DNA from 2 places in the Pseudomonas fluorescens genome. Region 1 is predicted to be linked to the other one. Evidence: riboswitches for the same ligand, from Rfam matches in the RefSeq annotation. Region 1 holds a riboswitch; the other holds the start of a gene.

Region 1 (3,405 bases):
AGCATTGCCACGTTTTGCGATAGCGCGACATGGTGCAATTCCGGATAACCGCCGGGCAGATACAGACTGTCGGTCTCGGGCAATTGCGTATCGCGGATCGGCGAGAAGAAACTCAACTCGGCGCCCATCGCCCGTAGCAGGTCGAGACTGGCGCCGTAGGTGAAGGCAAAGGCCTCATCGCGAGCGACAGCAATGCGCACGCCGTCGAGCAGCGGTTCAGCGCTGATCATTTCAGGCGCGGCGAATGCCACGGCCGGTGGCAGCGCTACCTCGCAACTGCTGGCCAAGGCTTCGGCGGCGGCGTCGAGACGCAGATCCAGATCATTCAGTTCACTGGCCTGCACCAGACCGAGATGGCGGCTCGGCAACTCGATCCCGGTCTCACGGGACAGCGCGCCGTACCAGCGCAAACCTTCGGTGAGGCTGCCTTCGAGCAATTGCGCATGACGCAAGGTGCCGACACGGTTGGCCAGCACGCCGGCAAACGGCAAATCCGGCTGGTAACGCGCCAGCCCCAACGCCAATGCGCCGAAGGTCTGGGCCATGGCGGTGCCGTCGATCACGCCGAGCACCGGCACGCCGAAATGCCGCGCCAGATCGGCGCTGGACGGCGTGCCGTCGAACAGGCCCATCACGCCTTCGATCAGGATCAGATCGGCTTCGGCGGCGGCTTCCCATAACAGACGGCGGCTTTCCTGCTCGCCGACCATCCACATGTCCAGTTGATACACCGGCGCACCGCTGGCGCGCTCGAGAATCATCGGGTCGAGGAAGTCCGGGCCGCACTTGAACACGCGCACCTTGCGCCCCTGGTTGCGATGCAAGCGCGCGAGCGCGGCGGTGACGGTGGTCTTGCCCTGACCGGAGGCCGGCGCGGCGATGAGTACCGCCGGGCAGTGACGTGGTTGATTCAAAGTTCGACGCCTTTCTGCGCTTTGATGCCGGCCTGGAAGGCGTGTTTGAGCATGCCCATTTCGGTAACGGTATCGCCCATCTCGATCATTTCCGGCTTGGCCGCGCGACCGGTGACGATCACGTGTTGCATCGGCGGACGCGCCTGCAAGTCACTGAGCACTCGATCCAGATCGAGGTAGCCGTGCTTGAGGGCGATGTTCAGTTCGTCCAGCACCACCAGGCCGATCGACGGATCACGCAGCAGCTCGCGGGACACTTCCCACGCGGCTTCGGCGGCGGCGATGTCACGCTGGCGATCCTGGGTTTCCCAGGTGAAGCCCTCGCCCATCACGTGAAAGCGCACTTGCTCGGGGAAACGGCGGAAGAACAGTTCTTCGCCCGTGCTGTTGCGGCCTTTGATGAACTGCACCACGCCGCACTGCATGCCGTGGCCCATGGCGCGGGCGAGCATGCCGAACGCCGAGCTGCTTTTGCCTTTGCCATTGCCGGTGAGCACCAGCACCAGACCGCATTCGTCAGGCGAATTGGCGATGCGTTCGTCGATCACGGCTTTTTTGCGCTGCATACGCGCCAGATGGCGTTCGTCGCGCTCGGGGGAATCGGTCATGGGGGAGCTCTCCGTTGAGGCTGGATAACGGCGGGCAGGCACAAGAATAGACGGCAAAAAGCCTGGCATCGCCCACCGTGATGCCGCTGGATGGATCAGGCCGGTCTCCGGGCTCATGAGCGGCGAATCGCCTGACTGCGCGCCTTCCCGCGTCGTCGACACAGTGGCTCAATGCACAGTTTTCACTCATTTACCGTTGCGGGGGCAGCGCCGGGATCGTGATCGTGCTTCGCCTGAAGACAACCCTCACCGGCTTCCCTGTTTCACTCTGTCGACATGCGTCACAGAGCACCTGAAACAAGCCGCGAAGGTTAGAGGGTTGGGGGTGGAGCGTCAATTAAAGAGGGGGCCGTCGGGCGAATAACTGCCGTCGATCAATTATCTGACGCCAATCTTGTGCCACACTGAGACAAGTGATATCAAAGAGCCATGCTTTTGATTGAAAAGCACATCACAACAATAAGGATGATGACGATGCAAGGCATGATCATCAGCAACCCGCGCCTGGAATTCCTGCGCCCGATGCTTGAACGCTGGTTTGACTGTATCGACCGCTACAACGCTGTACGCGGCGACAACGACACCCCTTACTGGCATGACGAGAAAGCCAATCTCGGCTTGCTCTCCGCGGCCGCCTGGATGGCCGAGCTGGTGACCCTTTGTGATACCTCGACCCGAAAGCAGAACGAGGAAGGCGAACGCAATGCCCGCGCCGATCTGTTCATCGCCGGCGCCGAAGACCGCGCCTACCTTCAGGCCACCCAGCGCTGGCCACGGGTCAACAACCTCAATCTGACCCAGGCCCTGCTGGACATCACCAGCGACGCCAAACGCATCAGTTTTGCCAGCGACCTCAAGCTCGGTTGCCTGTTCGTCGCCCCGCAAAAAGCCCAACACAGCGCCAGCCCCGAAGAGTTGCAGGACATGGTCGACGACCTGCAAAAGGAACACTGCTGCGCCGTGGCCTGGTATTTCCCCTACGCCTACCGCAAGTTGCGCAGCGAAGCGGGCAACTATCACCCGGGCATCGCCGTGCTGTTCAAAGAGGCCCGCGGTTGAGCGGTTGAACCATCGGGTGCGCACACTCCTCTATGATTAGGCATGCATTCATAGGGAAGATCAGTAATGCGCAAAACCCAACTCGCTCTCGTCATCGCCCTCGCCGGAGGGCTCGCCGCCTGTGGTGAATCCTCCAGCCTGCAAGTTTCTGACGGCACCGGTCCATCACCGAAGCTGCCTGAACCAAACAAAACCCTGATCCCGACGGTGAACATCGCCCCGGCGGTCGGCTGGCCTGCAGGCGGTAAACCGACCGCCGTAGCCGGTACGCAAGTCGCAGCATTCGCCGAAGGCCTCGATCATCCGCGCTGGCTCTACGTGCTGCCCAACGGTGACGTGCTGGTGGCGGAAACCAACGCTCCGCCCAAGCCTGACGACAGCAGCGGCATTCGTGGCTGGGTGATGAAGAAAGTCATGGGCAAGGCCGGCGCTGGTGTGCCGAGCCCGAACCGCATCACCCTGTTGCGCGACGCCGACCACGACGGCGTGGCCGAGACCCGCACGGTGTTTCTTCAAAATCTCAATTCGCCGTTTGGCATGACCCTGGTCGGTAACGATTTGTACGTCGCTGACACCGATCGCCTGCTGCGCTTCCACTACGAATCCGGCGCGACCGAGATCAAGACCCAGCCGATCAAAGTCACCGATCTGCCGGGCGGCACGCTGAACCATCACTGGACCAAAAATGTCATCGCCAGCAAGGACGGCAGCAAGCTGTACGTCACTGTCGGCTCGAACAGCAACGTCGGCGAGAATGGTCTGGATAAAGAAGAAGGTCGCGCGGCGATCTGGGAAGTTGATCGCGCCACCGGCAACCACCGGAT
Region 2 (3,405 bases), 1.5 Mb from region 1:
TTTGGTTTTTTTTTGGATTGGGGGCATATCCGTTGCTGCGGTAACGGCCTCCTATGGTTTCGCTCTTACAGCGGTCACTTTTTCCAAACGCCGGGTTTGAGGTTTGGGGTTTGGGGGCATATCCGTTCCTTCGGGTGTTGCCTCTGGCGGTTTCGCTCTTACAGCGAGTCACCTTTTCCAAACGCCGAAAAGGTAACCCAAAAGGCTTTGCCCCGGCGTACGGCACTTCGCTGAGGCTCAGTGTTCCCTCGCTACGGTGTCCATCAGGGGGCATCGCCTCCGGTTTGCTTCGCTGCACCTCCTCTCGATGTATGCGGCTTCGCCGCATGGCGCTGCGCGCCTAACCCCCGGATGAACACCTACACTCGGCCTGCCGAAGGGGCAGAAGATCAAAAGCCACATCAAAAGCCAGAGCCAGAGCCAGAGCCAGAGCCAGAGCCAAAGCCAAAGCCAAAGCCAAAGCCAAAGCCAAAGCCAAAGCCAAAGCAGATCAAAAGATCGCAGCCTTCGGCAGCTCCTACACGGGAGTGAGTGTATTCAGTTAGAGATTGGTCGGCTGTCAGGCCGCCTTCGCGAGCAAGCCCGCTCCCACAGTTTAGATTGTGTACAGCCCCATGCGGCGAAGCCGCCCCACTCAACACAATGAGCGTTAGCTCGAGTACCGCTTTTGATCTGAGGGCCCGTCGGCAGGCTGAGTGGAGGGATTTATCCGGGGTGGGAGCGCAGCGACCGTTTGGCGCAGCCAAACACAGCGAGAGGAGGTGCAGCGAAGCAAACCGTAGGCGCTGCCCCCCGGATGAATCCCGCAGCGAAGGAACCCGAGCCTAGGCGAGGGCCGAACGTCAGGGCATAGACCTTTTGGTTACTTTTGGGGCGTTTGCCAAAAGTGACCCGCCGTAAGGGCGGAACCCTAAGTGGCCGTTACCGCAGCAACGGATCCACCCCCAAAATTGACTAAATTCCCCAACCCATGCTCTCCTACACAACTTGTTACGGGTGCCCTTCAGAGGGTGAAACGGGAAACCGGTGAATCATGTGCTTTACTCAAAGCCATGTCAGTCCGGTGCTGCCCCCGCAACGGTAAGCGAGCGAAGCGTCAGATCCACTGTGCCATACGGCATGGGAAGGTGACGCTTGCAGGTCGGCCAGACGCCAACCCCTCGTGAGCCCGGAGACCGGCCCGCAACACACAGTGCGCATTGTGCGTCGCTGAACATAACAAACCCGCGGTGGGCGGGCGCTGTTCGAACCTTTGCGTGCCCGACCCGCAGGGGTTTTCATGCGCTCTATATCACCCGCTGACACTCCAGAGGGAAGCGCCATGTCGATCATCAGCAGCACCGGCAGCAACACCGACAAAATCTCCAGCACCGCCACCTTGAGCCAACGCCTGACCGCCGCGATTTTCGCGTCGATTCTGGGTGCCAGCCTTGTGTACTTCGCCGGTTTCTCGCACATCGAAGCGGTGCACAACGCCGCTCACGATACCCGCCACAGCGCCGCGTTCCCGTGCCACTGAGACCTGCAGACATGATCAAGCGTATCGCGCAAACCGCAGGCTTCACCGGCCTGCTGGCCGCCCTGCTGCTGACGTTGCTGCAAAGCTTCTGGGTCTCGCCACTGATTCTGCAGGCCGAAACCTTCGAGAAGTCCGAACCGGTGGCCGTTCACGAACACGCCGCCGGCACGGCCGCACACACCCATGACGCCGAAGCCTGGGAGCCGGAAGACGGCTGGCAACGCGTGGTCTCGACCACCGGCGGCAACCTGGTGGTGGCGGTCGGTTTCGCCCTGATGCTCGCTGGCCTGTACACCCTGCGTGCACCGACCAAAACCTCGCAAGGCCTGCTCTGGGGCCTGGCCGGTTACGCGACCTTCGTCCTCGCGCCGACCCTGGGCCTGCCGCCTGAACTGCCGGGCACCGCTGCAGCCGATCTGGCGTCGCGGCAAACCTGGTGGATCGGCACCGCCGCTTCCACCGCTGTTGGCCTGGCGTTGATTGTGTTCAGCCGCCACTGGCTGATGAAGCTGCTGGGCGTGGCGATCCTCGCCGTGCCGCACGTGATCGGCGCGCCACAACCGGAAGTGCATTCGATGCTCGCCCCGGAGGCGCTGGAAGCCCAGTTCAAAATCGCTTCGCAGTTGACCAACGTGGCGTTCTGGCTGGCCCTGGGCCTGATCAGCGCCTGGTTGTTCCGCCGCAAAAGCGATGGTCAATACCACGCATGACCGATGACCGCGCAGCGCCGACCTTTGTGGTCGGCCTGGGCTGCCAGCGCGGCTGCCCGGTCAGCACGCTGCGCGCGTTACTCGATCAGGCGTTGCAGGCGCATCGTATAGAACTTGAAGCGGTCAAGGCCTTGGCCAGTATCGATCTTAAACGCGATGAACCCGGCCTGCAGGAACTGGCCAGCCAACTGGCGTTGCCGTTGTTGTATTTCAGCAGCGACGAACTGGCCAGTTACCAGCAGCGACTCAGTCACCATTCGCAGATCGCCTATGAGCGCACCGGTTGCTACGGGGTGGCGGAAAGTGCTGCCCTGGCCCTTGCCGAGCAGTTGATTCAGGCACCGGCAAAGCTGCTGATTTCCCGGCAAAAATACGCTCAGGCGACCTTGGCATTGGCCGGCGCTGCGTAAAATCCCGATAATCGCCCCGTTTGATCATGAGCAATCTTCATCTGAAGCGTTGCCCTGCCCCGTTTTTCACAGGATTTCTTCATGACTGTCTACTTCATCGGCGCCGGCCCCGGCGACCCGGAATTGATCACTGTCAAAGGTCAGCGGCTGATCCGCAGTTGCCCGGTGATCATCTACGCAGGCTCGCTGGTACCGGCTGCGGTGCTGGAGGGGCATCAGGCTGAAACCGTGGTCAACAGCGCCGAATTGCATCTGGAGCAGATCATTGAACTGATCAAATCCGCCCATGCCAAGGGCCAGAACGTAGCGCGGGTGCATTCGGGTGATCCGAGTCTGTATGGCGCGATTGGCGAGCAGATTCGTTATCTGCGCGAGCTGAATATTCCGTTCGAGATCATTCCCGGCGTCACCGCGACCGCAGCGTGTGCAGCCTTGCTAGGCGCGGAACTGACACTGCCGGACGTGTCGCAGAGCGTGATTCTGACCCGCTACGCGGACAAGACCGCAATGCCGGCGGGTGAGGAGCTGAGCAGTCTGGCGCAGCATGGCGCGACCATGGCGATTCATCTGGGGGTCAATCATCTGCAGAAAATCATCGCCGAACTGCTGCCGCATTACGGCGCGGATTGCCCGATTGCGGTGATTCACCGGGCGACGTGGCCGGATCAGGACTGGGTGGTGGGGACGCTGGCGGATATTGCCGCGAAGGTTGCGGCCAAAGGGTTTCGGCGCACGGCGTTGATTCTGGTGGGACGGGTGTTGGGGA

The links. Region 1 has a riboswitch for cobalamin ahead of cobO (cob(I)yrinic acid a,c-diamide adenosyltransferase). Riboswitches for the same ligand answer to the same signal wherever they lie in the genome.
Region 2: another riboswitch for cobalamin. It lies ahead of E4T63_RS15340 (CbtB domain-containing protein); the one in region 1 lies ahead of cobO (cob(I)yrinic acid a,c-diamide adenosyltransferase).

The regions. Positions count from the first base shown of each region.
Region 1 is NZ_CP038438.1:1,854,776-1,858,180, reverse strand. It holds gene E4T63_RS08465 (cobyrinate a,c-diamide synthase) at 1-914, opposite strand, end outside; gene cobO (cob(I)yrinic acid a,c-diamide adenosyltransferase) at 911-1,522, opposite strand; cobalamin riboswitch at 1,604-1,833, opposite strand; gene E4T63_RS08455 (hypothetical protein) at 1,997-2,581, shown strand; gene E4T63_RS08450 (PQQ-dependent sugar dehydrogenase) at 2,648-3,405, shown strand, end outside.
Region 2 is NZ_CP038438.1:3,357,538-3,360,942, forward strand. It holds cobalamin riboswitch at 978-1,198, shown strand; gene E4T63_RS15340 (CbtB domain-containing protein) at 1,322-1,519, shown strand; gene E4T63_RS15345 (CbtA family protein) at 1,531-2,229, shown strand; gene E4T63_RS15350 (cobalamin biosynthesis protein) at 2,226-2,639, shown strand; gene cobM (precorrin-4 C(11)-methyltransferase) at 2,721-3,405, shown strand, end outside.